3 regions of the Arthrobacter sp. SAFR-023 genome follow, and region 2 is predicted to be linked to each of the others. Evidence: riboswitches for the same ligand, from Rfam matches in the RefSeq annotation. Region 2 holds a riboswitch; each other region holds the start of a gene.
The links. Region 2 has a riboswitch for S-adenosylmethionine ahead of ACTHQX_RS03070 (bifunctional o-acetylhomoserine/o-acetylserine sulfhydrylase). Riboswitches for the same ligand answer to the same signal wherever they lie in the genome.
Positions count from the first base shown of each region.

Region 1: linked by a shared signal. The riboswitch ahead of ACTHQX_RS15010 (DUF1737 domain-containing protein) and the one ahead of ACTHQX_RS03070 (bifunctional o-acetylhomoserine/o-acetylserine sulfhydrylase) in region 2 are both predicted to bind S-adenosylmethionine.
Region 3: linked by a shared signal. The riboswitch ahead of ACTHQX_RS00985 (aminotransferase class V-fold PLP-dependent enzyme) and the one ahead of ACTHQX_RS03070 (bifunctional o-acetylhomoserine/o-acetylserine sulfhydrylase) in region 2 are both predicted to bind S-adenosylmethionine.

Region 1 is NZ_JBQCMF010000013.1:112,259-119,622, reverse strand. It holds gene ACTHQX_RS15020 (O-succinylhomoserine sulfhydrylase) at 205-1,413, opposite strand; gene ACTHQX_RS15015 (rhodanese-like domain-containing protein) at 1,415-1,834, opposite strand; gene ACTHQX_RS15010 (DUF1737 domain-containing protein) at 1,831-2,139, opposite strand; SAM riboswitch class IV at 2,153-2,267, opposite strand; gene ACTHQX_RS15005 (NtaA/DmoA family FMN-dependent monooxygenase) at 2,432-3,727, shown strand; gene ACTHQX_RS15000 (aromatic amino acid ammonia-lyase) at 3,768-5,453, shown strand; gene ACTHQX_RS14995 (PLP-dependent cysteine synthase family protein) at 5,450-6,499, shown strand; gene ACTHQX_RS14990 (EAL domain-containing protein) at 6,501-7,364, opposite strand, start outside.
Region 2 is NZ_JBQCMF010000002.1:180,426-187,789, reverse strand. It holds gene ACTHQX_RS03105 (glycine C-acetyltransferase) at 1-422, shown strand, start outside; gene ACTHQX_RS03100 (NAD(P)/FAD-dependent oxidoreductase) at 468-1,607, shown strand; gene hutI (imidazolonepropionase) at 1,619-2,830, shown strand; gene ACTHQX_RS03090 (DeoR/GlpR family DNA-binding transcription regulator) at 2,942-3,730, shown strand; gene ACTHQX_RS03085 (histidine phosphatase family protein) at 3,744-4,424, opposite strand; gene ACTHQX_RS03080 (CPBP family intramembrane glutamic endopeptidase) at 4,512-5,291, shown strand; gene ACTHQX_RS03075 (VOC family protein) at 5,387-6,025, opposite strand; SAM riboswitch class IV at 6,154-6,271, shown strand; gene ACTHQX_RS03070 (bifunctional o-acetylhomoserine/o-acetylserine sulfhydrylase) at 6,312-7,364, shown strand, end outside.
Region 3 is NZ_JBQCMF010000001.1:206,418-213,781, reverse strand. It holds gene ACTHQX_RS01010 (MFS transporter) at 1-609, shown strand, start outside; gene ACTHQX_RS01005 (fluoride efflux transporter FluC) at 606-971, opposite strand; gene ACTHQX_RS01000 (fluoride efflux transporter FluC) at 968-1,444, opposite strand; gene ACTHQX_RS00995 (metal-dependent transcriptional regulator) at 1,451-2,164, opposite strand; gene ACTHQX_RS00990 (class I SAM-dependent methyltransferase) at 2,196-2,969, opposite strand; gene ACTHQX_RS00985 (aminotransferase class V-fold PLP-dependent enzyme) at 3,072-4,490, opposite strand; SAM riboswitch class IV at 4,525-4,638, opposite strand; gene hisN (histidinol-phosphatase) at 4,820-5,632, opposite strand; gene rsgA (ribosome small subunit-dependent GTPase A) at 5,699-6,814, opposite strand; gene aroA (3-phosphoshikimate 1-carboxyvinyltransferase) at 6,798-7,364, opposite strand, start outside.

The DNA of each region.
Region 1 (7,364 bases), on a different contig from region 2:
ATTAGAGTCTGCCCAGTGCACACGGAGCCTAACAAGACCATCTGTGTAAACCCTGGGTAAACCCTGCTGGTCCACCCACTAAACCGTGCCGCACCCGCGTTCTCAAGGACGCCGGAAATGAAGGGACGTGCAGCGCAACCGAGGTTCACAGCCGGCCATGGGAAGTAAGAAACAGCCGGCCCGGAAGAACAGGATTTAAGGAGGTCAGATCTGCTTGAGTGCCTGCTCCAGGTCCGCGACAAGGTCATCCGCGTCCTCCAGGCCGACGGACAGCCGCACCACTCCATCGCTGAGCCCGATCGCGGCACGTCCTTCCGGTCCCATGGCCCGGTGCGTCGTGGTGGCGGGGTGGGTGATCAGCGACTTGGCGTCGCCCAGGTTGTTGGAGATGTCGATGATCTTCAGGGCGTCCAGCAGCGCGAAGGCGGCCTCCTTGCCCGACTGGCCGGCCGCCGTCGCAAGCTCCAGCGTGAGGACGGTGCCGCCGGCCTTCATCTGCTTGGCCGCCAGTTCGTACTGCGGGTGCGACTTGAGCAGCGGGTACTTCACCCAGTTGACGGCGGGCTGGGCCTCGAGCCATTCGGCCAGGCGCAGCGCCGTGGCGGACGAGTGGTTCACGCGCAGCGCCATGGTCTCCAGGCCCTTGGTGAGGACCCAGGCGTTGAATGAGGAGAGGGCCGGGCCGGTGTGGCGCATGAGCTGCTTGACCGGGCCGTCGATGAATTCCTTGGTGCCCAGGATGGCTCCGCCCATCACCCGGCCCTGGCCGTCGATGTGCTTCGTGCCGGAGTAGACCACCACGTCCGCGCCGAGGTCTCCGCAGCGCTGCAGCAGCGGGGTGGCGAAGACGTTGTCCGCCACAACCTTGGCGCCGGCGGCGTGGGCGAGTTCGCTGACCGCCGCGATGTCCACGATTTCCTGCATGGGATTGGACGGGGATTCGAAGAAGACGGCTGCGGTGGGCACCGAGAGGGCAGCCCGCCACTGCTCGAGGTCCGGACCGTCCACGAAGACCGTCTCCACGCCCCAGCGCGGCAGGATTTCGTTGAGGATCACGAAGCAGGAGCCGAACAGGGAACGGCTGGCGACCACGCGGTCCCCGGCCCCGAGCAGGGCGCCCAAGGCGGTGAACACGGCGGACATTCCGGACGCCGTCGCAAAGCACGCCTCGGTGCCTTCGAGCAGGCGGAGCCGTTCCTGGAAGGTGGCCACGGACGGGTTGCCGTAGCGCGAGTAGACGAAGCGTTCGTCCTCGCCGGTGAAGGCGCGCTCCGCGGCTGCGGCGGACTCGTAGACGAACCCGGAGTTGAGGAAAACGGGTTCGGTGGTCTCTTGGAAATTGGTGCGGTCAAGCCCGCCGCGCACGGCCTGGGTGTCGGGGCTCCAGCCGGCGGCGTCGTGATTAAAGGTCAATTTAGTTCTTTCCCAGGTTCGTCGGCAGGCCGCGGTTCTTCCAGCCGTTCACGGTGCGCTCACCGTAGCGGTCAGGTTCGCCCTCGAAGCCTTCGAGCACGTTGTAGGAGGTGAAACCCGCCTGGGTGGCAGCGATTGCCGCGCCGATGGAGCGCTGGCCGGAGCGGCACAGGAAAAGCAGCTCCACGCTCTTGTCCTCCGGCGCCTGCTGCTTCAGCTGTTCGACGAAGTCGGAGTTGGGAATGCCGCCGGGAAAAGTCCATTGGATAAACAGGGGATCGTTGCGCTGGCTGTTCGCGGATACAGTTTCCGGGACGCCGATGTGCGCCCATTCACCCTCGGTGCGCACATCCACCAGGATGGCGCCCTCTTCGAGCTTGGCCCAGGCGTCCTGCGGGGTGAGGTCTCCGGCGTAGCTCATGCGTGGCCCTCGTAGGCTTCTTCGGCGAGGTCCTCGTCAGAGTCCAGCCGGTCAACGGCGGTGGCGACGGCGGCATCTGCACTGGCGATGGCGGCTGGCAGGATGAGGGCCTGGGCCACGATGACGCCGGTGCCGTTGAAGGTGGCGGCAGGGCTGCCGTGCAGCACGTAGCCCTCAGCCAGGGCAGCCGAGATGCGCTCACAGAACGCTCGGTCGTCCGGCCCCGTGATCAGGCGGTAGGACAGCTTCTCCTCGGGTTTATCCTGCTGGGATGGCAGTGTTGCAACGGCGGGGGCGTCTGACACGACGGATCTCCTTTTCTCACGCTTGCAGCTCGAAGTGGTCGATATGCCGAGTATTCACCTGAGGCACCCCGCCGGAGAAGGAGGGTTGCCGACCGGCCAGTCAGGGCTTAATACCGGTACTCATTACTCCCCAAAAACGTAACACTGACGACGGCGGGGCGCACCGCCGCCGCCGTCATCTTCCGTAACGCATCAAACCGCAACGGGAGGATAATGACGGGAGATGAACCGCCGTAACGCCGGATGAAACCAGGCCGCAGTGAATGATTCGACTCCGAATACAGTGACTCCCATGCTGCACTTTGGATGGTTTGTGGGCCATGGCTTCGGGGTCCAGGGCTGGGGGACGCCCGGCTACGGAATCGGCTACGACTGGAGGAAGCCCGCCCCCTACCAGCATGCAGTCCGCGAGTTTGAGCGGGCGGGGCTGGACCTGTTCATCATCGAGGACTCCCTCACCGTTCCGGACACTTACGGCGGGAGTGCGGAGGTCTCGCTGGCTCAGGCGTCCTTCGCGCCGAAGCACGATCCGCTGGCCCTGGTGCCGTATCTGCTCTCCGCCACGGAACACCTCGGCATTGTGCCCACCATCAGCGCCTCCTTCTACCCGCCGTTCACGGCCGCCCGGCTGCTGGCCACGCTGCAGCACTTCTCCAACGGGCAGCTGGGCTGGAACGTGGTGACCTCCGGTAGCGACCTTGCCGCGCAGAACTACGGACTGGACCAGCAGATCGAGCATGACCTCCGCTACGAGAAGGCCGAGGAGTTCGTGGACGTCGTGCGCAAGCTCTGGCGCAGCTGGGAACCGGACGCCATCCGGGAGGACACCCGGGCGGGAATCTTTGCGGACCACACCAAGGTCCGGCCGATCCACCACGAGGGGGAGTTTTTCAAGGTCCGGGGACCGCTAAACACGGCCCCGCTGCCGGAGGAGCCGGTGCTCGTTCAGGCCGGGGCATCACCGCGGGGCAAGGCCTTCGCCGGTGCGAACGCCGATGTTGCGATCGCCCTGGCCCGCGGCGCCGACGGCATGAAGGCGTACCGGGACTCCATCCGCGCCGAGGCAGCCGCGGCCGGCCGTAATCCTGACGACGTCAAGGTGCTGTTCGTCCTCAAACCCACCGTGACCGGCTCCAAGGCTGAAGCGGAGGAGCTGCGGGCGGCGCGCCGGGAGCTCACGCAGCGGGACATCGACAGCCAGCTCAACTCGATCTCCTACCTGTCCGTTATCGACTTCAAGCAGTTCGACCTCGACGCGCCCCTCCCCGAGCTCAGCACCAACAGCAACCAGGGCACCCTGGAGCACTTCTCCAAGGCCGCGCCCCCGGGTTCCACGCTGCGGCAGATCCTGCAGGCACGGAGCGGCGGCGCCGGCGACAGCATCATCGGCACCGCCGAGGAAATCGCCGACCACCTCGAGGAAACCGGGGCTGCAGTCGGCGGCGACGGGTTCCTCTTCTCCGGCTTCGTGGACCCGGCCACCGTTCACGGCGTGCTGGACAGGCTGGCGCCGGTGCTTCGCCGTCGGGGTCTGTTGCGGACAAGCTATGGCGATGGCGGCTTCCGCCGGAACCTGCTGGACTTCTAACGCCATGGCCAGGGCTGGTGCAGTGGCGGGGCCGGGTTCTATGGATGGGCGCGGGGGACGTGGCGGACTGGTGTCCGGCGTCCGGCGCGGCACATTCCTTATCGGAACGGCCCACCTCCGTGCCGACGACGTGGCTGCCGCGGCGGCCGATTCCGCAGTGGAGGTGGTCCTCAGCGCCGACGCCCTCGATCTCGTGGGCCTGTCCCGCGAGGTGGTGCAGGCGGCCATCGATTCCGGTCACCGGGTCTACGGCCTGAACACGCTGCTCGGCTCCGGCCGCGACACTGCCGTGGAGCAGGCATCCATTCTCGACTTCCAGCTGCAGGTGGTGCGCTACCATCACAGCGGCGTCGGCGCGCTGCTGGACCGGGATCATGTCCGGGCCCTGATCCTGGCCAGGCTCATCGGATTCACGCGGGGTGGCTCGGGGGTGCGCCCGGAAACTGCCCGCTTTTATGCCGAACTGCTCAACAGGGGCGTGGTGCCGGCCGTTCCGCGCGACGGGTCCGTCGGCTCGTCCGACCTCACCCAGCTGGCGGCGGTTGCCGCCGTCGCCATCGGCGAGGGGCAGGCGCTTGCTCCCGACGGCGGCCTGCTGGACGGCGCGGCGGCGCTCGCCGCTGCCGGGCTGGACCCGCTGGTCCTTGCGCCGGGCGAGGCCCTGGCACTGGTCAGCGCCAACTCGTATTCGATCGGTGCCGGCGTGCTGGAACTCCGCCGCATCCGGTGGCTCGCCGATTTGGCGGACACCGCGCTGGCGCTCTCGCTTGAGGCCACCGCAAGGTACGACGGCGGCGGGAATCTCAGCCCCTTTTCGCCGGCCGTGCAGTCGGCCAAGGCGGTTGACGGCCAGCGCGTCTCGGCGGCCAATGTCCGGCGCCTGGTGCGCGGCGGCTGGCTGGAGGACCCGCGGCGGCAGGTGTCGGTCCAGGACGCCCTGTCCTTCCGCGCGGCGCCGCAGACGCACGGTGCGTTCCGGGCCCAGGTGGCCGCGCTAGCCGAGGCGCTCGAGGTGGAACTCAACGGCCGGGGCGACAACCCGCTCGCGGACGTGGCCTCGGGCCGCATGGTGTCCGGCGGAAACTTCCAGCCAATGCAGCTCGCCCTGGCCTTCGAGGCGCTGCGGCTGGGGTTGGCGCACGTTGGAATCAGCGGCGAGCGGCGGATCGCCAAGCTCTATCCGCCGCAGCGCCTGATCCGGCAGCTCAACCTCGAGGCGGCCCGGGCCGGCACGCCACTCGCGTCCGAGGACCTGCCGGGACTGCTCTGGTACTCGGCCGCTGGCCTGCTGGCGGAGCTGAAATTCCTCGCGGCACCTGCCACGCTCGGAGCCCCTACCCTGTCCGCGGACGTGGAAGACCACTCCACGCTGGCCCCGCTGGCACTCCAGCAGCTGCAGCGCTCGGTGGAGGCTGCCGCCAAACTCCTCACCATCGAGGCGTTGACGGCCTCCTACCTGTTGGCGGAGGCGCAGGGCACCGACCTGCGGGAGGCGGAAATCCGGGAGCTCGGGGCAGGAACCGGCGCCGTCGTGGCGCGGCTGTCGGAACTGCTGGCCGGTCAACTGCCGGCGGCGGTACTGGTTGACAGTGCGCGTACGGCGCTGGGGGATTTGCTGGCCGGACTGCCGGAACTTGGGACACCGGATCCGGACGCTCCGGATGACGTGGGCCCCGGTGCCGGTGTTCCGGATGGCCGCCCGGATGCCGCGGGAGGAGAATCATGACCACCGTGACGGGAAGCGGCCGCCAGCCGAGGCATGTGGCGCCGATCGTGGATTCGGGCGCAGACGCCGACGTTGTGCTGGCCCGGGTGGGGAACACCCCGCTGGTGCCGCTGAACGTGCTGAGCCGCGGGCTGGGGAGCACCGTGTTCGTCAAGCTGGAATCGGAGAACCCCGGCGGTTCCATCAAGGACCGGACAGCGCTGAGCATGGTCCGGGCGGCCGAGCGGAGCGGCGAGCTGCAACCCGGCGGCACCATCGTGGAGAGCACCTCCGGAAACACGGGAATCGGGCTCGCCCTGATCGGGGCGCTGACCGGACATCCGGTGGTGGTGGTCACCGGTGATTCCATCTCCTCCGAAAAGCTGGACGCCCTCAACAGGTACGGGGCGCGGGTGGTGTTTACGGACTGGAGCGCGCCCTCGGACTCGCCGGACAATGCGCGGGCGGTCGCGGCCCGGATCACGGCCGAAATTCCCGGCGCGTGGCGTCCGCTGCAGTTCGACAACCCGGCCAACCCGCGGGCGCACTACGAGGGGACGGCGCCGGAAATCTGGGAGCAGACGGCCGGCCGGGTTACGCACTTCGTCGCGGGCGTGGGCACCGGCGGCACCATCACCGGGAACGGACGGTACCTGAAGGAGAAGTCCGGCGGGCACGTGGAGGTGATCGGCGCGGACCCCTACGGTTCGGTCTACAGCGGCGGGCATCCGGGCCCGATCCTGGTGGACGGTGTGGGCAACTCCTGGCCCAAGCCCGACTGGCCGAAGGTCTTCGACCGCGGCCTGCTGGACCGGTTCCTCCGGATTCCGAATGACGAGGTGTACACCACGCTGCACCGCCTGCTCAACGACGAAGGCCTGTCCCTCGGGCCGTCGTCGGGGCTGACGGTCGCGGCAGCGGTCCGGGTGGCCAGGGCGGCACCGCACGGGTCAGTGGTGGTGGCCATCGCCCCGGACACCGGCAGCAACTACCAGAGCAAGGCCTTCAACCCGGTGTGGCTGGCGGACAACCACATCCGCCTGGCCGCCGACCTGGCGGAGGACTAGCTCAGGAGGCAGGGCCGCTGGCGGCCGTCTCGCTCTCCGAACGGATCCAGGCATTCCAGTCCAGCGGGTGGACGGAGGGCCGGCCCAGCAGGTAGCCCTGCGCAGCCGTCATGCCAACTTCGGTCACGGCCTCGAGTTCCTCGGGAGTCTCGACGCCCTGGGCGCCGATGACGGCGTCCACGTGACGGGCGAGTTCACCCATGGCGGCGGCCCTTAAGCGCTGGCCGGGGGATTCCTCAATGCCGGCGATGAAGGTCCGGTCCAGCTTGATGATGTCCGGGTGCAGTTCAAGCACCTGGTCCATCGATGTAAAGCCGACCTCTGCGCCGTTCACTGCGATCCGCAGCCCAAGGCGCCGCAGGGGAGCGATGGCGGCCGACAGCGGCGCGTACTGCTCCGGAAGAACAGGGCCATTAAGGTCGATGACGATCCGGTCCATGGCCAGCTGGGAATGTTCCAGCAACCCCGGGATCCTTGGGTCCGCGCATGTTGCCGGTGTCAGGTTCAGTGCGATGAACATGTGATCCGGCACGGCCTGCGCCGCAGCAAGGGCCCGGTGCAGTGCCGCAAATTCAAGGTCGGTGCCCAGCCCCACGGATTGGGCCTCGTTGAACCAGTGGTCCGCGCTGGCACCATCGTCGGTGACGAACCGGGTCAGGGCCTCCACGCCGATCACGTGCCCCTCCGGAAGCCGGCGGATCGGCTGGAACGCGGTCATCAGCATCTTGTCGGCAAGGATGGCTTCAATCCGGTTCCTGCTGCGCCGGGTGAAGGGCACCGGCTCGGGAGCCGCCAGGTTCTGGGTGGAGACGCTCACCGGGATGGCACCGTCTTCGGCGTTGGCCAGCTCTGTGGTGGCCGTGAG
Region 2 (7,364 bases):
GCGCCGAAGTGGTGGCCATGCTCCGGCAGAAGGCCCGCCCGTACCTCTTCTCGAACTCCCTCGCGCCCGCCATCGTGGCGGCCACCATCAAAGCCCTGAAACTCGTGCAGACCTCCGGCGAGCTGCGGGCCACGCTGTTCCGGAACGCGGAGCTGTTCCGCCGCCGGATGACGGAGGAAGGCTTCGAACTGCTGGACGGCGAGCACGCCATCGTGCCGGTCATGTTCGGCGACGCCGTCCTGGCAGCGCAGGTGGCCGACCAGATGCTCCAGCACGGGGTCTACGTGACCGCCTTCAGCTTTCCCGTGGTGCCGCGCGGTGCCGCCCGGATCCGCGTCCAGCTGTCCGCCGCGCACAGCGCAGACGACGTCGAAACCTGCGTCCAGGCGTTCATCAAGAGCAGGGACGCGGTGGCTGCGTAGGTCCCGGTCACCTGTAAAGTCAGGCCATCTGTAAGGATTGTGCCCATGGCATCAACGTATGACGTAGTCATTGTGGGCGGCGGGATTGCCGGACTGTCCCTTGCCTCCGCGCTGGCCGGCAAATGCACCGTGGCCCTCGTGGAGGCGGAGCAGCAGCTGGCGTACCACACGTCCTCGCGTTCGGCCCGGCAGCTGATACCCAGTTACGGCCCGCCGGTGGTGCAGGAACTGACCGTCCGCACCCTGGAACTGATCGCGGCGGACGACGCCGGACAGTCCCGGCCCGTGCTGTCGCCGCGGAGCTTTCTGCTCATCGGAGACGACGAAACGGTGCGCGCCGAGGCCAGCGGCGAGATGCGCCTGATCAGCCATGACGAAGCGCTCGGGTTGTGCCCGGCTTTGAAGCCCGAATCCTTCTCCGCCGCCGGCCTGGACACCGGGTCCTTCGGGTGCGACGCCCCGGTGCTGCTGGAAAGGCACCGGGCGCGTGCCGAGGCGGCCGGCGTGGACATCATCACCGGCGCCCGCGTCCACTCGGCCCAGCGGCTGGGATCGGGCTGGGAGATCGGCGCCGGGCAGGAAGGCTTCTCCGCCGGCGTGCTGGTCAACGCGGCCGGCGCCTGGGCCGACGAGCTTGCGGTGCTGAGCGGCGTCGAGAAGATCGGCCTGCAGCCCTACCGGCGCACGGCAGCGATTGTCGGCGTCGGCCGTCCGCTGCCGGAAGGCAGCCCCATGGTGGCCGCCGCAGACGACTCCTTCTACTTCCGCAAGGAAGGCGGCGACGTGCTGATCTCGCCGTCGGAACACGTGGCCAGCCCGGCGGAGGACGCACGTCCCCGTCCCGGGGACGTGGAGCGGCTCATCTCCCGGCTCAACACCCTGACGACGCTGGGGATCGGAACCGTCCGGACGGCCTGGACCGGCCTGCGCACCGAGGCGGCCGACGGCGTGCCTGTCGTGGGGTTCGACGCCGAGGCCCGCGGGTTCTTCTGGCTCGCCGGCCAGGGCGGCTACGGTTTCCAGACCTCGTCCGGAATCGCGGAACTGGCCGCGGCCCAGATTCTGGCGGGCCCGAACGGCCGTGACGGACAGAGTGCCGGACACGCGGGGCAGGACACTGGCAGCCGTCCGGTATCCCGGACGGCGGATGCGCTTGCTGCGACGCGCTGGTCCATCCGGCGCTGAAGAATGGATCCATGAGCACGCTGATCACCAACATCGCCGAACTGATGACCCAGGACGCGGAGCACCGTGTCCTCAAGAATGCGGCAGTGGTGATCGAGGGTGAACGGATCTCGTGGATCGGCCAGGCCTCCGCCGCCCCCGCGGCCGACGAAGCCGTCGACGCGGGCGGCCGGGCCGTGCTCCCCGGCTGGGTGGACTCCCACACGCACCTCATTTTCGCGGGCGACCGGACGGCGGAGTTCGAGGCCCGGATGGCAGGGGAGGAGTACAGCGCCGGCGGCATCGCCGTCACCACTGAAGCCACCCGGAACACCGGCGACTACGACCTTACGCGGCTGGCGCAGGGCCGGGTCGCCGAAGCAGTGTCGCAGGGCACGACGTACCTCGAGACGAAAACCGGCTACGGCCTCGATGTCGAGCAGGAAGCCCGGAGCGCGCGGATCGCCTCGACGGTGGCGGACGAGGTCACCTATTTGGGCGCCCACCTGGTGCCGGCCGGGGCGGATGCGGATGACTACACCAAGCTCGTCTGCGGCCCGATGCTGGATGCGGTCCGCCCTTACGTCCGCTGGGCCGACGTGTTCTGCGAACGGGGCGCCTTCTCGGAGGAACAGTCACGTGCCGTGCTGCAGGCCTGCCGCGACGCCGGCCTGGGGCTGCGGGTGCACGGCAACCAGCTGGGCTACGGCGCCGGCGTCGGCCTCGCGGTGGAGTTCGGCGCGGCAAGCGTGGACCACGTCAACTATCTTTCGGAGCAGGACATCGCAGACCTCGCCGCCGGCTGGTCGGGCTGGGATGCCGCCGCGGGAACGGGCGGGCGGGGAACGGTGGCCACCTGCCTGCCGGCCTGCGACCTCTCCACCCGCCAGCCGCTGGCTCCCGGCCGCCAGCTCCTGGACGCCGGCGTGCCCGTGGCGCTCGCGTCCAACTGCAACCCGGGCACGTCCTACACGAGCTCCATGGCGTTCTGCGTCACCACCGCCGTCCTCCAGATGGGACTGAGTGTCCATGAGGCCGTCCGGGCGGCGACGTACGGCGGCGCCTTGGCGCTGCAGCGCGAGTCCGGTAACGACGTCGACGGCGGACGCGCCGTGGGCTCACTCGCCGTCGGACACCGGGCGGACCTGCACGTCCTTAACGCCCCGTCCGCCACCCACCTCGCCTACCGCCCCGGCATGCCGCTGACCCACGCGGTGTGGCGTGCAGGGGTGCGGGCACGGTAGTGTCAGGCGGTGCCATTCCCCCCGGGAGTGACGCAAGATGATCGCTCAGGGTCTGATACAATCACAAAGCGTCATTTCCTTGTGGCGTTTTTGGATCTTGAAAGGCCCTGCATGACACGCACCGACCGACTGACGGCCATCCTTGATCTCCTTGCCGAGGCCGGCCAGGTGGAAGTCGAGGAAATCGTCACCCGGCTCGGCGTGTCACCGGCCACCGCCCGGCGGGACCTGGACAGCCTGGCCAAGCGGCGGCTGCTGACCCGGACCCGCGGCGGCGCCACCACCGGCGCCCTCGCCTACGACCTTCCCGGCAGGTACAACCGGGACGACCACGCCGTGGCCAAGCAGGAGATCGCCCTGGCCGCCTCGGCGCTCATCAGCCCGGGAATGGTCATCGGCCTATGCGGCGGCACCACGAGCACCGCCCTCGCGCAGATCCTGGCCACCCGGGAGGACCTTAACTCGCCGTCGAACCAGCCCACCCTGACCGTGGTCACCAATGCGATCAATATCGCCTCCCAGCTTGCCGTCCGGCCCAACATCAAGGTGATGGTGACCGGCGGCATCCTCAATCCGCGGTCCTATGAACTCGTGGGCCCGTACACGGACATCATCATGCAGAAGGTGGTGCTGGACATCGCCTTCATCGGGGTCAACGGCGTCGACCCGGAGGTGGGGCCCACCAACACCGGCGAGGCCGAGGCTACGGTCAACGCCCTGCTGGCCAGCCGCGCCAGCGAGTCCTACGTGATCGCAGACTCCTCGAAGGTGGGCCGCCGGGCGTTTGCCACCATGGACGGCTACAACTTCACCCGGCTCATCACCGACTCCGGCATTTCCGCGGCCGACAAGGCCGCCTTCGAAGCCCGCGGCACCGAAGTGCTCGTGGCCGGCGCCTAGAAAAGAAGACGGCTCAGAAAATCACCGGCGGGGCGTCCAGCACGGTTTCGTCCACCCTCCGGTCCACCCACTGTGTGAACGGTGTGTCGAGTTCGTACTTGCCCAGGCTGTTGCGCACCAGCATGCGGACCTCGGCGTTTTCGGGGTTGTTCAGCGACTCGAAATACTCCACGGACCAGTGGAACCAGCGCATGCAGAACAGGCGCATGGTCAGCCCGTGCGTGACCAGCAGGGCGTTCGGGGAGTAGTCGGGCTTGGACCAGTGCCGGTACAGGGTCTCCATGAACGAGGAGATCCGGTCGTAGACGTCGGAGCCGGACTCGCCCTCCCGGAAGCGATAAAAGAAGTGGCCATAGGCGTTGCGGAGTTCCTTCTGGTCCTCGATGTCGCCGGAAATCTGGAAGTTGGCCCAGTCCTGTTCGCGCAGCCGCGGTTCCTCGATCACCCGCTCCGTCAGCGGGCCCAGATCCAGTGCCTCAAGGGTCTGGTAGGCGCGCAGGTACGGTGAGACGTAGACGCTCACCTGCCGGCCGTCCAGCTCGCGCCGGATGCGTTCCCCGGCGGCTTTCGCCTGCTCCAGGCCAAGCTCTGTCAGCGGAATCCGGTAGTCGGGCACCCTGTTGTAAATGGAGGTATCCGCGTTGGCCGCCGACTGGCCGTGCCGGATCATGATGATTTTCCCGGGAGCGCTCATAGTTCCCCAGCATAGGGTCAGCCCGCGGCCGGACAGGAACCGACTGGCTGACAGGAAAGTACCAGCCGGTGCAGGCAAGATAGGAACATGTTGGTTCCCTCCCGCCGTCGGCTGCGGTTCGAAGTCTGGATCGTCCTTGGGCTGTCGCTCGGCCAGTCCGCCGTCTACTCCGTGGTGCAGCTGCTGGACAAAATGACCCGGGCACCGCTGGCGCAGGGGACGTCCACGCTGAACAGGTCGCAAAGCACGCGCGAGTACTTCGACCTCACCTACCAGCTGCTGGACATCATCTTCGCCCTGGTGCCGGTCCTGCTGGTGATCTACTTTTTGACAGACCAGCGCCAAGCGAAGGCCGGAGGCGGGCACGACGCCGGCTCGGCGTTCCGGAAGCTGGGATTCAACTTTGCCCGGCCGGGCAGGGACCTGCTGCAGGGGCTGGGGCTGGCCGCCCTGATCGGGATCCCGTCGCTGGGCCTTTACGCCGCGGGGCGGGCCCTGGGCGTTACGACGGCGATCATCCCCAGCGGTCTGGACGCCTACTGGTGGACGGTGCCCGTGCTGATACTGTCCGCACTGCGCCACGCGGTCGTGGAGGAGGTCATTGTGGTGGGCTACCTGCTGGACCGGTTCGGCAAGTTCGGCTGGTCCGTGCCGCTGGCGATCTTTGTGTCCGCAATGCTCCGCGGCAGCTACCACCTGTACCAGGGGTTCGGACCATTCATTGGAAACGCCATCATGGGCGTGGTCTTCGCCTGGATCTACACCAGGACCCGGAGGGTGATGCCGCTCGTCATCGCGCACGCCATGCTGGACATCGTCGCGTTCGTCGGGTTCAGCCTGTTCGGCAAAGCGGTCGGCCTGGGCTAGGAAGCGCCCGGCCCTTAAAAGTGATTCGGCCGCCATCGGCGGGTGACGTCATTGGCACCCGCTGATGGCGGCCGAAGTGAAGGGCGGAGAGTGCGTCAGATGGTGACGGCGCCCGCTGCGGTTTCGAACGTGACCGAGAGAATGCCCGGCGTTCCGTGCGGGGCGACCCAGTTCACGGCGACATCCTCCAGCGGCCTTTCGACGGGCTCGCCGAGCCACTCGGTCACGCGCTCGGCAGAGCCCGCGATCGTGAGGCTGGACATCTTCACATTGCTGTCATAGGCGTTGGACGGGTGCAGCTCCGCATCGCCCTCCCACTTCAGCATGTAGGGGACCTGCGGGTCCGCGATCAGGCCCAGGATGCCGATCTGCTTCCAGACAAGCTCCCGGCCGTCGGGGAACTTGCGGTTGCCGTTGACCGCGGAGCGGCCCAGGCGTTCCTCGAATGGGGCGAGGTCGTCAACTTCGACGCACCAGCCCATCCAGCCGCCGCCCGCCGCGGACCGGGCCCGGACGGCCTGGCCGAACGGTGCCTTGTCCGACGCCGGGTGGTCCAGTACCTCAACAACCTCGAGGTACTTGTGGCCGGCCAGGGGAATGATCATGTTCCGGGTCCCAAACCGGGGGTGCACCCCGCCCTTTACGGCTTCGACGCCGAGGGCAGAGGAGATACGTTCGGTGGTGGCCGCCAGGCCATCGTGTTCACAGGCGTAAGAGACGTGATCCATGCGCATGACCTCATCTTGGCACTTTGTGAGGTGGCTCTCAGCTTAGGTCCACCTAACCTCGCGAAAAGTCCATACTTTGACGAAGTTCTTCACAAAGCTGTGCGCGTAACAGTCCCATTCCTACACTGATCGCAGGTCATGAGTGCCAGCGAAGAGAGCCCCGGCTCGCTGGCCGGCAACCCTCCAACCGCGGCGGGGTGCCCCGGGTGAAGACCTGGCTGCGTGGCGCCCGCCGTGTGGCAAGCGCGGGCCTGTGCCGGGACCAGCACACGCCCAACAGCTGAGGAGCCTCATGTCCAACGCATGGTCATTCGAAACCCGCCAGATCCATGCCGGCCAGGCGCCGGACGGCGCCACCGGCGCCCGGGCACTGCCGATCTACCAGACGACGTCGTTCGTCTTCCCCAGCGCCGAAAGTGCAGCGGACCGCTTTGCGCTGGCCGAGATCGCACCTATCTACACCCGGATCGGCAACCCTACCCAGGATGCCGTTGAACAGCGCATCGCCAGTCTGGAAGGAGGGCTTGCGGCACTGCTCCTGAGCTCCGGCCAGGCCGCCGAAACGTACGCCATCCTTAACATCGCCGAGGCCGGTGACCACATTGTTGCCAGCCCCAGCCTCTACGGCGGCACCTACAACCTGCTGGCACACACCCTGAAGAAGTTCGGAGTCTCCGTCACCTTCGTGGCAGACCCGGACAACCTGGAGCAGTGGCGCGACGCCGTGCGGCCGAACACCAAGCTCTTCTTTGCCGAGGTGGTGTCGAACCCCCGGCAGGACGTGCTGGACATCGAAGGCGTTGCCCGGACAGCGCACGAGGCCGGCGTGCCGCTGATCGTGGACAACACCCTGTCCACGCCCTACCTCATCCGCCCGCTCGAGTGGGGTGCGGACATCGTGGTGCACTCGGCCACCAAATACCTCGGCGGTCACGGTGCCGCCATTGCCGGCGTCATCGTGGATTCAGGCAACTTCGACTTCGGCAAGGACCAGGTGCGTTTCCCCGGCTTCAATACGCCGGACCCCACCTACAACGGGCTGGTTTATGCCCGGGACCTTGGCGCAGGCGGCGCCCTGGGAGCCAACCTGTCCTACATCCTCAAGGCCCGCGTCCAGCTGCTCCGCGACCTGGGCTCCGCGGTGTCCCCGTTCAATGCCTTCCTCATCGCGCAGAGCCTGGAAACCCTGAGCCTTCGGGTGGAGCGCCACGTGGCCAACGCGGCAGCCGTGGCCGGCTGGCTGGAAGCCCGGGACGACGTGGAGTCCGTGGCCTACGCCGGGCTGCCGTCCAGCCCCTGGTACGAGCGCGGCCTGAAGTACGGGCCCAAGGGCACCGGCGCGGTG
Region 3 (7,364 bases), on a different contig from region 2:
GCGCCGCTCCTGCCCCTGGGCATGTTCACGGTCCGGAACTTCGGCTGGGGCAACATCGCCACCGCCGCGATCTACGGCGGCTTTTCCCTCGGGTTCTTCGTGCTGGGTATCTATATCCAGCAGGTCGGCGGCATGAAGGCGACCACCGCCGGCCTGGCACTGCTGCCCTCGACGGTGATCCTGATGCTGCTGGCATCGTTCTTTGGCGGCCTGGCCGGCAAGTACGGGCCGCGGTGGTTCATGACCGCCGGTCCGGTGCTGTGTGCGGCCGGATTCCTGCTGACGCTGTCCGTTGGTGGCCCCATGAATTACTGGACCCAGGTCCTGCCCGGGCAGGTGGTCTTTGGCCTCGGCCTATCCATAACGGTGGCGCCCCTGACGGCGGCCATCCTGGGATCAGTCCCTGAGAAGCAGGCCGGGGTGGGGTCAGCGGTCAACAATGCTGTTTCGAGGATCGCAGGCCTGGTCTGCATCGCCTTTGCGGGCTTCATCGTCGGTCCCGATCTAACGACGCCGGGCCTGCACCGCGCGCTGCTGGCCACCGCGGCGCTGCTGTTGCTGGGTGCCGCCTGCTCCGCCGTCGGAATTCGCAACCCGGGTGCCCGCTAGCCGCCGCTGACCGCGATTCCCGCCGCGGCAGCAGCCAGCCCAAGCACCAAGTTGGCGAGGATGTTGGCGGCGGCGGCGAGGTAGCGCCGTTCGCTGGCCAGCCGCACCGTCGCAGTGGTCCAGGAACTGAACGTGGTCAGGCCGCCGGCGAACCCGGTGGCCAGGGCAGCGTGCCATTCGGGGCCGAACGCCGCGGTGACGCCCACGGACAGCCCGATTACGAACGAGCCGGCCACGTTGACCACCAGGGTAGCCCAGGGCCAGTGCCGCCGCGGCGACGGGAAGCCGGCCAGCCAGCCATCCACGGCGAACCGGAGGAGGGCTCCGCCGATGCCGAACAGGCCCACGAGGAGTGCCGTCACTGTTTAACACCACGGGGAGCGCCGCGGAAAGCACGGGGCGCGCCGAGCACCCTGCCGGTCCGCCAGCCGGCGGCAGCCGCCGCCAGCCCCAGCAGGACGGACAGTCCCACGTAGAGAAGTCCCAACGCCGGGAAACCGGTGCGGGTCAGCTGGTCCGCGGAAAATACGACGGCGGAGAAGGTAGTGAATGAGCCCAGCACACCCGGCCCGATTGCGGCGCGGAGCCAGAACGGGGTCTGCGGCCGCGCGATCCAGATGGTGGTGAGGGCTGCCAGCACGAAGCTGCCAACGATGTTGATGACCAGCGTAGCCCACGGCAGGTCTCCGGGCTGGTCCGGGAACAGCAGTCCCAGCACGTACCGGAGTTCCGTGCCCAGTAGGCCGCCGGCGGCCACGGCGGTCCAGGCCCGCCAGCCGTAACCGGAACCCGCCATGGGGCCGGCGCCGGTGCTGCCGGCCAGGGGAGACCCCACCAGTGCCTACAGGCCGGCCATGCGGCAGCCGGGATGTGCGGAGTCGCTGTGGATCCAGAGCGCAGAGGCGACTTCGTCGGCGAGGTCAACGTCGCGGCTGGTCCCGGGGGAACCGATGCGGACAACCAGCGCGCCGCCGAAAGGCTTGCGGCCGCGCACCTCGACGTCGGCGTCGAGGCTGATCTTCTCTGCTGCGAGGTAGCGCAGCAGCTCCGGGTTCTCGTCGCTGATCCGGGTGATCCTGCCGGTGTGGCCGTCGTCGAGCTCGATCATCCGGTGGGCGGACGGCATCCGGACGGAACCGTCGGCCGAGGGGATGGGATCGCCGTGGGGGTCCCTGGACGGGTTGCCCAGCCGGGCTGCCAGCCTCTCAATGAACGTGTCCGAGACCGCATGTTCCAGCTGCTCGGCCTCATCGTGGACTTCGTCCCAGCTGTACCCGAGGTCCTTGACCAGGTACGTCTCAATGAGCCGGTGCCGCCGGACCATGGAGAGGGCCAGCCTGACTCCCTGGGGCGTGAGCGTAATGGCGCTGTACGGCTTGTGCAGGACCAGCCCCTGGTCCTTGAGCTTGCGCACCATCTCGGAGACCGAGGAGTTGGCCACGCCGAGGCGCTGTGCAAGCTGGGTGGAGGTGATGGGCTTGTCCTGCCATTCCGTGAAGGAATAGATGACCTTAACGTAGTCCTCGATTGAGGAGGAGGGCGTACTGGTCTTCACAGCTTCAAGCCTACCTGCTGCCACCGGGGCGTTACGCCCTGACAGCCCGCCAGGTCTGGGTGAGGTAGGGGAGCTGCAGCAGTTCGCCGTCGGCATGCCCGAGGTGTTCGTGCAGGTACCAGGTCAGGTTGTGGGTCACCTTGGCTCGGGTGGCGTCGTTGGCCCTGAGGTAATAGCTGCGGGACTTGGCCAGTTCCAGGATGTCGTCAGGGGTGACGGGATCCTCCCACCGCGTCAGGTGGCTTTCCAGGGACGTGAATTCGGGGCCGATTTTGGGGCGGAAGTCGGGTTTGTGGACGTCGCCCGCGTGCATGATGCGGGACAACCGGTGTACCCAAGGAACGGATGTGTCCAGCTGGTTCCAGATGAGGCCCAGCACCCCGTGCGGCTTGAGGATCCGGGAAATCTCGGTGCTGGCCAGCAGCGGGTCGCACCAGTGCCATGCCTGGGCAACGCTGACGACGTCGAACGCCGCCTCGGGCAGTCCGGTTGCCTCGGCGGTCCCTTCCAGAGCCTGCACCGCGGGGTAGGCACTGTTTCCAAAGACACGGCTGAGCTGCTCCAGCATGTCCACGGAAGGATCCACCGCGCTGACGCTCAGCCCGCGTTCCACCAGCAGTGCCGTGAATTTGCCGGTTCCGGCGCCGATGTCTGCGGCCGTGCGGGCCCCCGCCGGAATGAGCCAGTCCGCGGAATCAGCAGGGTAGCCGGGACGGACGCGGTGGTAGTGCTCGCCGCCGTCCTGGAAGCTCTGCCCGAGCTCCTGCCGGCGTGCGTGATGAAGTTTGGGACCGCCCCGTGCCACGCACAGTCTCCTTAGCCCGACGTCGAAAATTACCTTTCGAATTTACCGTACGGAGACAGCTGCCGTAGCAGTCCGGGGCGGCGCCTTAGTCCGGGGCGGCGCTTAGTCCTGCGCGCAGGGTGCGGCGCCCGCGGTGCCGGGGGTGTTGGGTGCCCACTCCGGGTAGGTGCGGGTGTCGTTCGCCGGGACCCAGCGTCCGGCGTCCACCACGTAGTCCCAGCCGAGGCCGGAGCGGCGGAGTTCCTCGATGCCGGCGAGCAGTCGCTGGGCGTCCTCGAGCCGTGAGCCCACGCCGAAGCTGGCGCGCAGGGATCCGGACGGCAGGCCGAGGCGCTTCAGCAGCGGGTGCGCGCAGAAGCGGCCATCGCGCAGGCCCACGCCGTGTTCGGCCGACAGGTAGGCGGCCACCAGGCCGGCGTCGTAGCCCTCCACGGAGAAGTTGACAACACCGATGGCGTCGTCCGGGTCGCTGTCGGCGAAGATCTGGTGGACAGTGACACCGTCGATCTTGCCCAGCCCCTCGACGAGGAAGGACCGGATGGCCGCCTCATGGGCGTGCCAGCCCTGCGGATCCAGGGCAGCGATGACCTGGGTTGCCCGGGCCAGGGTGGCTGCGCCGAGCACGTTGGGTGAGCCGCCCTCGTGGCGGGCGGGGCCGGTGGCCCAGCTGACGCCGTCGAGCCTGGCCTCGCTCACGGCGCCGCCGCCGGCGAGGTGGGGAGTGCCGGCGTCGAGCCAGTCGGGGCGGCCGATCAGGACGCCGGCCCCGAAGGGGGCGTAGAGCTTGTGGCCGGAGAAGGCGAGGTAGTCGACGTCGTCCGCGGCGATGTTGACGCGGCGGTGCGGCGCGAGCTGCGCGGCGTCCACCACGATCCGGGCGCCGTATTCATGGGCAAGGGCAGCGAGGCGCCGGATGGGAAGGATTTCGCCGGTGACGTTGGAGGCGCCGGTCACGGCGAGGAGGCTGACATCGCCGTGCTCCAGTTCGGCGCGCAGGCTGCCGATGGTGGCTTCCAGCGTCTCCGAGGCCACGACGCTGCGGTGCGGCACGCCCTGCCACGGCAGCAGGTTGGCGTGGTGCTCGATGTCCAGGTACAGCACCTCGCCGGTGTGGTGGTGGTCCTGCACGGGAAGGCAGCCGGCCAGCAGGTTGAGGGAGTCGGTGGTGTTCCGGGTGAAGATGACGGCGTCATCGGCGCGGCCGCCCACAAACTCCCGCACGATGTCCCGCGCGTTCTCGTACACGGACGTGCTGATCTGCGAGGCATAGCCTGCACCGCGGTGGACGCTCGCGTAGTACGGCAGGATCTCGTTGAGGTATGCAGAAACCACAGACAGCGCAGGGGCGGAAGCGCCGTAGTCGAGGTTGGCGTAGCGGACATGTCCGCCCTGGATCAGCGGAGCCTGTATTTCTGCGCCGGTGACGGCTGCCAGGGGACGGCCTGCGGCGGCGAACCGGCCGTCCAGCAGGGCCGCGTCCGCGGCAGAAGACTCGGTGGAAGAAATGGTTGCAGTCGTCATGGGACCTCACTGAGAAAGGACCCCGTGTGACGGGGATCCGCGCTTGCCGGGTCCGTTCCGGATCGGCCTGGTCGTCACCCGGGGCACCCCACCGCGAATGGAGGGTTGCCGGCCAGCAAACCGGGGTTTAGCGCTGGCACTCGTGACCTGTTACGAGACTAGGACATCCGGACGGGCGATGAAAAAGCCGGTCCGGAATGTTAAGCGGATTATTACGTAGCCCGGATATCGGGCCTGTGGCCGAATAAACGACGGCGGCCGCCCACGGAAGGGGGCGGCCGCCGTCGTAATATTCAGCACAAGAGGCGCAGGGCGCGGCAGGACAAAAACTAGAGCAAATCGTCCAGCTGCGGGTTCAGGCGCTTCAGGACTTCCGAGTGCAGGATCGAGTTGGTCGCCAGCGCATTGCCGCCGAACGGGCCGTCCGTGCCTTCGAGGGACGTGAAACGGCCGCCTGCCTCGGTCACGATCGGCACCAGCGCCGCCATGTCGTACAGGTTCAGCTCAGGTTCGCAGGCGATGTCCACGGCCCCTTCGGCCACCATGCAGTAGGACCAGAAATCGCCAAAGGCCCGGGTGCGCCAAACTTCCTCAGTGAGCTGGAGGAACTCATCGAGGTTTCCGCGGTCTTTCCAGCCGCCGAGGCTGGAGTAGGACAGTGACGCGTCGGCAAGGCTGGACACATTGGATACCTTGAGCCTCGTGGCGGCCGCGAGGGAACGGCCCGAGTAGGCGCCGGCGCCCTTTGCCGCCCACCAGCGCTTGCCCAGCGCAGGGGCGCTGACCACGCCCACGACCGGTTCGCCTTCGTCGACGAGGGCGATCAGCGTGGCCCACACCGGCACGCCGCGGACAAAGTTCTTGGTGCCGTCGATGGGGTCGATGATCCAGCGGCGGGAACCGTGGCCGGAACTTCCGAACTCCTCACCGAGGACGGCGTCACGGGGACGGGAACGGGACAGCTGGCCGCGGATGGACTCCTCGGCGGCCTTGTCCGCATCGGTGACCGGCGTCAGATCTGGCTTCGTCTCGATCTTGAGGTCCAGCGCTTTGAACCGGCTCATGGTCTGGTCGTCCACGGAATCGGCCAGCACATGGGCCAGACGCAGGTCATCGTTGTACGTTGAAGCGGGTTGGGTCATGGTTCCAAACTACCCTCAAAGGCCCGGCGGGGCGGGGAGGCAGCCGCCGGGCTGCGCCGCGGGAGGCTAGCCGACGCTGCCGAGTTCCTTGGTTTCCTGAGCCTCCATGCGCGGGTCGGTGCCCAGCAGGCGGCGCAGGGACGCGAGCCTGGCTGCTCCGGTTGGGCCGGCATGCCCGGCCGCTACCCATGCATCGACGCCGCAGTTGACGGCGGTGGCGTCGTGCTTGCAGCCGCGTTCGCAGGCCTCGGTGCCCGGCTCAAGGTCGGGGAAGGAGTGCAGGATGCGGTCCGGGTCGACGTGGGCCAGCCCGAAGGAGCGGATGCCCGGCGTGTCGATGATCCAGCTTCCCGCCGGGGCGTCAGCGAGCTTGAGGGCAAGGGCCGACGACGACGTGTGCCGTCCGCGGCCCGTCACGGCGTTGACGCCGCCGGTGGCACGTTCGGCGCCTGTCAGGGCGTTGACCATGGTGGATTTTCCGACGCCGGAATGGCCCAGCATCACGGTCACCTTGCCGTCCAGGTGGGCGCGGAGCTCGGACACGGCGGCAACGTCGAGCCGGGCGGAGAGGCCGTCGTCGGACCGGGCGTCGATGCCGCCGGCCTCGGAATCGGCGGTGCGGCTGATAATGACCGGAAAGTCGAGGTGGCGATAGTTGTCCAGCAGCCCGGTGGGGTCCTTGACGTCCGCCTTGGTGACCAGCAGCAGCGGTTCGATCCCGGCGTCGTAGGCTGCCACCAGGGCGCGGTCAATGAACCCGGTGCGGGGTTCCGGGTTGGCCGCAGCGACTACCACCACCAGCTGGTCCGCGTTGGCAACAACAGCCCGCTCCACGGGATCGGTGTCATCGGCGCTGCGGCGCAGCAGGGTTTTGCGGTCCTGGATTTTCACGAGCCGGGCAAGCGTGTCCGGCTCACCGGACACATCACCCACGAGGGACACGAAGTCTCCGGCCACCACGGGGGAGCGGCGGAGTTCCCGGGCGCGGGCGGCGATGACCGTCCGCTCGTTGCCCGAATCCTCGCCTACGACAGCTGTGTACCGCCCCCGGTCAACGGTGATGATCCGTCCGGTCACGGCGTCCTCGTGGCTGGGGCGGTCCTTCGTCCGGGGCCGGGAACCCTTCTTGTTCGGCCGGATCCGGACGTCGGATTCGTCCCAGGAATCAGTGCTGCGTGCCACCGGGGGTCCCTGCGGTGTTGGCGCCTGCCGTCGCTGCGCCTGCCGTGTCTGCGCCTGCGCTGTTGCCGCCTGCGCCACCACGCTGTCCGAGCATCTCCGCCCAGAGCTTGGGGAAGTCCGGCATGGTTTTGGACGTTGTGGCGATGTCCTGCACTTCCACACCCCTGACCGCCAGCCCGAGGATGGCCCCCGCGGTGGCCATCCGGTGGTCGGCGTAGCTGTGCACGACGCCGGCGCGGAGCTCCGCGGGCCGGATGATGAGTCCGTCCTCTGTTTCCTCGGCGTCGCCGCCGAGGCGGTTGATCTCGGTGACGAGCGCGGCGAGCCGGTCCGTCTCGTGTCCGCGGAGGTGGGCGATGCCGCTCAGCCGGGAGGGTCCGGAGGCCAGTGCACACAGTGCGGCGACGGTGGGGGCGAGCTCGCTGGTTTCGGCGAAGTCGGCCCCCTTGATTTCGCTGCCGCCGGTGACCGTCAGGGTGCCGTCCTGCAGGTTCACCGTTGCCCCCATGTCGGTGAGGATGCTGCGCCACATGTCGCCCACCTGTGTGGT